DNA from 3 places in the Idiomarina solivarensis genome. Region 2 is predicted to be linked to each of the others. Evidence: predicted binding sites of a transcription regulator. Region 2 holds the regulator's gene; each other region holds the start of a gene.

Region 1 (3,256 bases), on a different contig from region 2:
AACGTTGAAGCCGGGGCTGGGGTAAGCGGGATGATCGCGACAACTCAGACGGCTCAGAATGTAAAAGTCAATATTAAAGACTCTACTGGCTCTTTGGTGAAAACGATTGACCTTGGTGATGTACCGCAGGGTACCAAAGAATTTGAGTGGGACGGCGTGATGGCTAACGGGCAGCAAGCTCCAGCGGGAAATTACTCTTTCTCCGTTAACGCCAATATTGGTGGGAAGACCGAAGAATTACCATTACAGATGCACGCCCGCGTGCAAAGTGTCAGCACCGGCGGAGACCGCGGTGTGATTTTGAATCTTAAAGGATTAGGTGGCATCAAGCTTTCTGATGTGACTGAAATTAGCTAACAGGTGAGGTGACCTATGTCATTTAATATTGCACTCAGCGGTATCAACGCATCGCAGAAAGATCTGGATACGACCGCTAATAACATTTCAAACGTGAAAACAACCGGCTTTAAACAGTCTAGAGCTGAGTTTGCCGACGTTTATGCAACCAGCATTTTTAATGCCGGCAATACAAAAGTGGGCGACGGTGTTTTGACATCCAGTGTTGCTCAGCAATTTAGTCAGGGAACGCTGGAGTTTACCGAAAATGCTCTGGATATGGCGATTGGTGGTAACGGTTTCTTTGCGACCACTGATGATATCGGCTCGCGTGATATGACGTATACCCGCTCTGGTGCTTTCAAACTAAACGACGGTAAATTTATTGTCGATAATCAGGGAAACTACCTGCAAGGCTATCAGGTGAATGCGCAAAGTGGCTCGCCATCGTCAACCAGTCTGGCGACTACTCAACCTATCCGGGTTCCTGATGTTGCTGGTGCGCCACAAAGCACGCAGAATATATTTACGAGCTTTAACGTAGACGCACGGCTGTCGCCTATTCCAGTGACAGGCGGTGGTCCTCCGCCAACGTCAAATTTTGATCCATCGAGTCCTGCGACCTACAGTTCATCGACATCGGCAAATGTTTATGACTCGTTAGGTGAATCGCATGTTTTAACGACATACTATGTTAAACGCGCACCTAATACCTGGGACGTATACGCCACTTTTGACGGCAAAGAAATTGATATGGGTACAGCGGCAAACGCTAATGGCGGTGCTGTATCAGCTAACAATACCATAGGCCGTAGAATTATCTTTAACCCAGATGGTACACCTGCGGTAACGCCACCCGACGTGACGTTTGCGCCAGCAACAATCAATATCAATGGTAATGATTATGCAGGTAATCCTTATTTGCCAAATGGTGCTGAAACACCTCAGACAGTCCAGTTTAATTTTCAGGATGAGACCGGAACCACGCCTCCAACCCAGTTCGCTTCTGACTTTGAAGTGACTACGCTAGAGCAGGACGGCACCACCGTTGGCCGCTTGACGAATGTGGATATTGATAAGTCGGGACTAATTGCCGCCACTTACTCTAATGGCGATGTTCGTTACCTGGGGCAAGTGGCGCTGGTTCGCTTTGCGAATGAGCAGGGGCTGACTCAGATCGGCGGGACTAAATGGCGTGAGAGTCTGGACTCTGGTGAGGCGTTAGCCGGTGAAGCGAATACCGGTACTTTCGGTTCGATTGAAGCCTCGGCGCTTGAAAACTCAAACGTCAACCTGACCAAAGAGTTAGTGGATTTGATTACCGCGCAGCGTAACTTCCAGGCGAATTCTCGCTCTCTGGAAGTGAACAACACCATTAATCAGACCATCCTTCAGATTCGATAAAAGGGTTTGACTCGATGAATAACAAAAGACGCCTCAGGGCGTCTTTTTTGTTTTTGGCACGGAATCTGCATCGTATTTAACAATGAACCGAAAATGACAAAATTTTGGCTGGAGGTCAGCTATGGACAAAATGCTTTGGATAGCCATGAGCGGCGCGAAAGAAAATATGAACGCCGTGGCCATAAGAGCGAACAATTTAGCTAACGCCAATACTACAGCGTTTAAAGCCGATTTACAGCAGGCGCGCTCAATGCAGGCTTTCGGTGAGGGCTTGCCGACCCGTGTTTTTTCAATGACAGAGAGTCCAGGGCAAAGTTTTGCCAGTGGCCCGCTGCGGACAACCGGCCGGAATCTTGACGTTGCCATTAAAGATCAGGGCTGGATTGCAGTGGACAACGGCACCGGCAATGAACGCTATACCAGAAACGGTAGTCTGGAAGTGGGAACCGATGGGTTATTAAAAAACTCGACAGGGGAAACCGTATTAGGCGAGAACGGGCCAATATTCGTGCCTATGCCAATTGATAACTTGGTTATAGGAGCCAATGGCAACGTGTCGATACGACCGATGGGAGCACCGCCGGACGTGATGGAAGTGATCGATCGGATCAAGTTAGTCAATCCACCCAATGGCAACCTTGAAAAAACCAGTGACGGACTTTTTAAGCTAAAAGACGATCAGCAGGCTTTGGCGGACGCCAATGTTAAATTGCAAATTGGGGTTCTGGAAGGCAGTAACGTCAACAGTATTGAAGAAATGACCAATATGATTGCGCTCCAGCGCCAGTACGAAATGAACGTCAAATTAATGAAAACGGCCGATGAGAACGCTCAGCGTTCTGAGTCGCTGATGAGAATGAGCTAAGCGTAGCCGAGGAGAAACACTATGAACCCAGCATTATGGATCAGTAAAACCGGACTGGATGCGCAGCAACGCGATATCTCAGTCATTTCCAACAACCTGGCGAACTCCAGCACCATTGGCTTTAAGAAAAGTCGCGCAGTGTTTGAAGATTTGCTGTATCAAAATATTAACCAACCGGGTGGTCAGTCGGCTCAGGATACTGAATTGCCAAATGGTTTAATGCTGGGTGCCGGTACCAAAGTAGTGGCAACGCAAAAATCACATACCCAAGGTAACGTGCAGACAACCGACAATTCGCTTGATGTGATGATTGACGGAAAAGGTTTTTTCCAGGTGTTAATGCCAGACGGCAACATTTCCTACACCCGAAATGGGCAGTTTTCACTGAACGAAGAAGGGGAAATGGTGACCTCAGGCAATGGCTATACCATTGAGCCTGCAATCCAAATTCCTGAAGATGCGATGTCCGTCAATATTTCGCAGGAAGGCCAAGTGACGGTTACTCAGCCGGGAAACCCAGACAATGTGGTTGTTGGTCAGCTGAACTTAGTGAACTTTATTAATCCGGCCGGCTTACAGCCCATGGGACAGAACCTCTACCGTGAAACTGCGGTCAGTGGGGCGCCTTTGGAAGCCGCTCCGGGTGTTGAC
Region 2 (3,256 bases):
CACATTGCCAACAGCCTCGGTATGAGCTTATCGGGGGGCGAGCGCCGCCGAGTTGAGATTGCCCGGGCGCTGGCCGCAGAACCTACGTTTATATTGCTGGATGAGCCTTTTGCCGGCGTTGACCCCATTTCCGTCATTGATATCAAAAAGATTGTTGAACATTTAAAGCAACGTGGTATTGGTGTACTAATCACCGATCACAATGTACGGGAAACCTTATCTGTGTGTGAACACGCTTATATCGTCAGTCATGGTGAGCTTATTGCCAGCGGGGATGCAGAAAGTATATTATCGAATCAACAGGTTAAAGACGTTTACCTCGGTGAGCAGTTCACCTTATAACGTGATACCGGGACAGTCATTATGAAGCAAAGTCTGCAGCTAAAAATTGGTCAGCATTTGACCATGACGCCTCAACTTCAACAGGCCATTCGCCTGCTGCAGCTTTCCTCACTCGATCTCCAGGCTGAAATTCAAGAAGCTCTGGACAGTAATCCCTTGCTGGAAGTTGAAGGCGAACATGAAAGCGAAAGCACAGAGCTTCGCAGTCGTGATGAGAGAGACGACAGTCAACGAGATACCTCAGACGTTATAAAAACACAGGAAATGCCAGATGAACTCCCGGTTGACAGTAGCTGGGACGATACCTATTCGAGCCATACTCCCACTAACGGTGCGGCTTCATCGGGCAAGTCATTTGACGGTGACTTTGAGGTCTATCAGGGCGCTACCAGTGAGTCGCTGCAAGATCACTTGCTGTGGCAAATGCAGCTGTCACACTTTTCGGAAGAAGACACCTACATTGCAGAAGCTATCATCGAAGCCATAGATAACAATGGTTACCTGATGGCTGATATTGACGAAATCATTGAGGCTGTGCGATTACCTGACGTCGGTGCCGAAGAAGTCTGCATGGTGCTCAAACGCATCCAACACTTCGATCCTGTCGGCGTCGGAGCCCGCAGTGTCAGCGAATGCCTGGCAATTCAATTGCGTCAGCTAAGCCAGGATAACGACTATAAAGAGATTGCTTTATGCCTGGTCACTGAGCATATGGATCTCCTCGGAAACCGAGACTTCAGAACAATCCAGCGCAAGCTAAAATTATCGGAAGATGACTTGCGCCAGACCATGCGACTCATCCAACAGCTGCACCCTCACCCGGGCGAGCAAATTGCCCAGCAACCGGTGGAATATGTCATCCCCGATGTCGCCGTGACAAAAAAAAATGGCCGCTGGATGGTCGAATTGAATCCTGACAGCGTACCTAAATTAAAAGTGAATGAAGAATACGCTGCGCTGAGCAAAGCGGCGAAGTCCACTGCCGACAGCCAGTACTTAAAAAACCACACGCAAGAAGCTCGTTGGTTTATAAAAAGCCTGGAGAGCAGAAACGAAACCTTACTGAAAGTAGCCAACTGCATAATACAACGTCAGCAAGGTTTTTTTGAACATGGTGAAGAGGCTATGAAGCCAATGGTTCTGAACGATGTTGCTGAAGCAGTGGATATGCATGAAAGTACTATTTCGCGGGTAACAACACAGAAATACCTGCACTGCCCGCGGGGCGTATTCGAACTAAAATACTTTTTCTCCAGCCATGTGAGTACCGAGGCTGGAGGTGAGTGTTCAAGCACAGCAATACGTGCTTTAATTAAGAAGATGGTCGCTGCTGAAAATCGTAGTAAACCATTAAGTGATAGCAAAATTGCTGAACTGATAGCCGAACAAGGTATCCAAGTAGCAAGGAGGACAATTGCGAAGTACCGGGAATCGTTAAACATTCCATCATCGAGTCAACGCAAGAGTCTTTTGTAACTTTGTTAACTGCAAGAAGGAAGACGTTATGCAAATTAATTTGACCGGTCACCACATCGATATTACCGACGCTTTACGTGACTACGTAGACACAAAATTTGCCAAGCTGGAAAGACACTTTGACCATATTACCAATGTTCACGTCATCCTAAATGTTGAAAAAACGATTCAAAAAGCGGAAGCTACGCTGCATGTAAACGGCGGCGAGATTTTCGCTGATGCAAAACACGACGATATGTACGCGGCCATCGACGGTTTAATTAATAAACTGGACCGTCAGGTGATTAAACACAAAGAAAAAATGAAACAACATTAACCCATGCAACTGAGTGAATTGTTAAGCGCCGACTGCACCAAGTGTGCAGTCGAGAGCGCCAGTAAAAAACGACTGCTTGAAACCATTAGTCAAATTGTTGCTCCTAAATTATCAGGCATTACTCGCCATGATATTTTCGAGAGCCTGATAAACCGTGAGCGTTTAGGCAGTACCGGAATTGGACTTGGCATAGCAATTCCCCATGGCCGGTTACCGAACGCTAATCATCCTGTGGCCGTTTTACTAACGCTGGACGAACCAATAGAGTTTGATTCTATTGATAATCAGCCAGTGGACATTATATTCGCTCTGTTAGTACCTGAATCTGAACACGAAAATCATTTACAAACTCTGGCGGCAGTTGCCCGGAGAATGAATGACAAAGATTGCACGCGGGCGCTGCGCCAGGCTGACTCTGATAAAACCTTATATCAATTATTTGTTGGCGAAGGTGAGCAGTCGCCATGCAACTGATTATTGTTAGTGGACGTTCAGGCTCCGGTAAGACCATTGCTTTACGTGTACTCGAAGATCTCGGTTTTTACTGTGTCGATAACTTACCGATAAGCTTATTACCGACACTCGTCCATGCCGTTATAGACCAGTACCAAAAAATAGCCATTAGTATCGATGTTCGTAATTTACCCGAGCACTCTGAAGAGCTGCTGGATTCACTCAATTTCTTGCCAAAAGGTGTCGAACCGGAAATCTTATTTATTGATTCGGACGACAATACCTTACTAAAGCGCTTTGGTGAAACTCGGCGATTACACCCGCTGTCACAAAAAGAGCTGCCTTTACTCGAAGCACTTCAGGCAGAACATAAGATGCTTGAACCTATAATGGAGCGTGCCACCTGGCGGCTGGACAGCAGCGATTTGTCCCTGCACCAATTAAGCGAGCAAGTCACTGAACGCGTACTGGGAAGGGCTGATAAAAAACTGATTATTGTGTTTCAGTCGTTTGGCTTTAAGTACGGTTTACCTAAAGATGCCGATTTTGTCTTTGATGCAAGAATTTTACCCAATCCTCATTGGCAACCAGAACTTAAGCTACTGACAGGTTTAGATACCGACGTGCAGATTTTTTTCCGTCAGCAACCCTTAGTCACTAAGTTCATTT
Region 3 (3,256 bases), on a different contig from region 2:
TATTAGTGACGTACAAATGCCCGGTATCGATGGCTTGCAGTTGTTGCGCAGTATGAATAACCAGCAATATGACATTCCGGTTATTATGATGACGGCTTTTGCCAAGGTGGATGACGCTGTTGTCGCCATGCGTGAAGGCGCGATCGATTATTTAACTAAGCCCTTTTCGATTGAAAGGCTGCAAACCTTGGTTCAGCGTTACTTGCCGGACGGTGCTATTAATGACATTGAGCCAGTTGCTGAGGAAGAATCTAGTCAGGCGATACTGGGTATGGCCCGTAAAGTGGCGAGCAGTGATGCCAGTGTGATGGTGACCGGGCCGAGTGGGACGGGTAAAGAAGTGCTTGCGCGATATATCCATCAGCATTCTGAGCGTGCACAGGGCCCTTTTATTGCAATTAACTGTGCAGCGATACCTGAAAATATGCTGGAGTCGATGCTGTTTGGTTATGAAAAAGGTGCGTTTACCGGTGCTAATCAGTCATCCCCCGGAAAGTTTGAGTTGGCGCAGGGAGGGACTTTGTTGCTCGACGAAGTGACTGAAATGCCAATACACTTGCAGGCAAAACTGCTGAGGGTTATCCAGGAGCGTCAGGTCGAACGACTGGGTTCCCGTAAAACGATTCAACTGGATGTGCGCTTAATTGCCACTTCCAACCGAGACTTGCAACAAGCTGTTAGTGAAGGGCAGCTACGAGAAGATTTAATGTACCGTTTAAACGTTTTTCCTTTGCACTGGAAGTCGCTGCGTGAACGGCCTGCCGATGTTGTTCCTTTAGCCGAAAATTTACTACAACGACATAAGCAGCGCTCAGGCATTAAAAACCCGGTCAGCTTTTCGAACGCAGCAATACAACGTCTGCAACGTTACTCCTGGCCAGGCAATGTTCGTGAACTGGAAAATGTTGTGCAGAGAGCACTTGTATTACACCGTGGTAGTGAAATTCAACCGGATGATTTAATGCTGGAATTGAACGAGGCTTCGGAGTCGGCAAGTGTTTTTCCTGAGCAAGTGAGTACGTCGGAAAGCAAACTGGAAAACCTCGACGAATCGCTTTTCCATCAAGAATATCAGATCATAAAAGAAGCACTTCAGCGTCATCAGGGCAAGCGTCAACCCGTTGCTGATGAACTGGGTATTAGTCCGCGAACCCTGCGCTATAAACTGGCAAAAATTCGTGAACAAGGCCTCGCGCTGACAGGGTCTTAGGGCTTCCTAAAAAGGCGGCAACACAATTAGCCCTGTTTTGCAGGGCTTTTCTTTGCCTAATCGGTCTCTTCCTGAAAGTTGGCATTTAGCTTGCATAGTTATCCCTAAAGACAGTCAGTGATGAATTTTTGACGGGGTGAATTATGAAAGTGGAAGCAAACGCACTTTACCAACAGTTACAGTCGATGGCGACGCAGGCATCTCAGCGTGATCAGCCGACCAATATCAACACCCTGCAAGGCAATACCGCTCAGGCAGACTTCTCCAACATGCTGAAAAATGCGCTGGATAACGTCAATGAGTTGCAGCAAACCTCCGGCGATTTAAAAACGCGAATGGAGCTGGGCGATCCTAATGTGACCCTGGAGCAAACCATGATTGCCAGTCAAAAGTCGAGTATAGCGTTTGAAGCGACTGTTCAGGTACGCAACAAAGTTGTTGAAGCGTACAAAGAAATAATGTCAATGCCGGTATAACCGTAGCAGCACTGGAGATATGAGTCGTGGCTGAATCAACTGATTTAATGGTACAAGATACCGACATACCTGACCGCAATAATTCCGGCGATGATGGTGGCAATGAAAAATCTGGCTTTATGTCAATGTTGGGTAACTTTGATATGTTGCGTCAGGTTATTGTCGTACTGGCTTTGGCCATCTGCGTTGCTATTGCTGTTTTTATTATGTTGTGGGCACAAGAGGCGACTTATCGACCCCTGGGTAATTTAGAAACACCTCAGTTGATCAGCACCCTGGATTACATGGATGCTAATGGTGTTGAGTACAAAGTAGACGGCAACACCGTTTCTGTGCCGGAAGAACAGTATGAGAGTATCAAGCTGCAGTTAACCCGGGCTGGTGTTGATTATGGCAACTCGACAAATAATGGTTCAGAGATATTAATGAGCGAACCAGGCTTTGGTGTTAGCCAGCGGCTGGAACGTGAGCGTCTGATTCACTCCCGCGAAGTGCAGCTTGCGCGGGCCATTGAAGAAATCCAAAAAGTTTCGGCAGCACGAGTGTTACTAGCAGTTCCTAAAGAAAATGTTTTCGCCCGCAGAGAAAAGAACCCGAAAGCGTCTGTCATGTTAGATGTTCGTGGCGGCAGCTCCTTGAACGAAGAGGAAGTGGCTTCCATTGTTGATATGGTTGCGTCGTCTGTTATTGGTTTAAACACGGCGCAAGTGACGGTAACTGACCAGGCTGGACGACTGCTTAACTCGGGTTCGCAGAGCGCTCTGGCGGCAAAAAGTTCTCGAGAATACCAGCTCGAACAAAAGCGAGAAGAAGAGTATCTGGAAAAAATTGACAGCATTTTAATTCCGGTACTGGGTTACGATAATTACACCGCGCAGGTGGATGTGACCATGGACTTTACCCAGCGCGAAGAGACGCAACGTCAGTTTAATCCGGACATGCCTGCTATTCGCAGCGAAATGACGGTAGAAAACCGGAATATCGGCAGTGCAATTGGCGGTATTCCGGGCGCTTTATCAAACCAGCCTCCATTGGATTCCAATATTCCCGAAGAAGCCGGAAACGGCGAAACGGCAGGTGGTGTGAGCGGAAGCACTCACCGGGAAGCGACCAGAAATTACGAGCTTGATAACTCGGTCACTTATACGCGCAGTCAAACCGGCACGGTTGAACGCTTAAGTGTGTCCGTTGCGGTAAATCAAAAAACGACAACGAACGAAGCGGGTGAAACTCAGCCACAGCCAGCGAGTGCTGAAGAGATGGCGGATATTCGCCGACTGCTGCAAGGTGGTTTGGGCTTTGATATTAACCGCGGCGACAGTATTGAAGTGGTGTCGGTTCCTTTTGCGAAGCTACCTGATTTGGGTACGGGCGAAATACCCTTGTGGGAAGAGCCCTGGTTTTGGCGGGCTTTCCGCCTGATTATTGGTGCTCTGGTTATTGTCGTCTTAATCATGGCGGTTGTTCGCCCCATGCTGAAGAAGCTGATGAATCCTGAATCGGGTGTTGAGGACGATGCGGAAGCCTTCCTTGATGAGGAATCAATGGGCGATGAAACCATTGATCTGTT

The links. The regulator sigma-54, encoded in region 2, starts transcription at its own class of promoters, with help from an activator protein. The targets are predictions, from matches to a motif close to GTTGGCACGNNNNTNGNNT.
Region 1: flgF (flagellar basal-body rod protein FlgF) is a predicted target of sigma-54. The motif match lies at 1,793-1,811, and genes of this name have one in related genera.
Region 3: fliE (flagellar hook-basal body complex protein FliE) is a predicted target of sigma-54. The motif match lies at 1,288-1,306, and genes of this name have one in related genera.

The regions. Positions count from the first base shown of each region.
Region 1 covers NZ_JAVFHZ010000006.1:161,336-164,591, reverse strand. Annotated here, with positions in the region: gene flgD (flagellar hook assembly protein FlgD) at 1-357, shown strand, start outside; gene flgE (flagellar hook protein FlgE) at 373-1,740, shown strand; gene flgF (flagellar basal-body rod protein FlgF) at 1,862-2,605, shown strand; gene flgG (flagellar basal-body rod protein FlgG) at 2,627-3,256, shown strand, end outside.
Region 2 covers NZ_JAVFHZ010000003.1:65,893-69,148, reverse strand. Annotated here, with positions in the region: gene lptB (LPS export ABC transporter ATP-binding protein) at 1-342, shown strand, start outside; gene RBK99_RS06200 (RNA polymerase factor sigma-54) at 364-1,818, shown strand; gene hpf (ribosome hibernation promoting factor) at 1,847-2,134, shown strand; gene ptsN (PTS IIA-like nitrogen regulatory protein PtsN) at 2,138-2,608, shown strand; gene rapZ (RNase adapter RapZ) at 2,599-3,256, shown strand, end outside.
Region 3 covers NZ_JAVFHZ010000010.1:19,444-22,699, reverse strand. Annotated here, with positions in the region: gene RBK99_RS13100 (sigma-54-dependent transcriptional regulator) at 1-1,210, shown strand, start outside; gene fliE (flagellar hook-basal body complex protein FliE) at 1,354-1,686, shown strand; gene fliF (flagellar basal-body MS-ring/collar protein FliF) at 1,734-3,256, shown strand, end outside.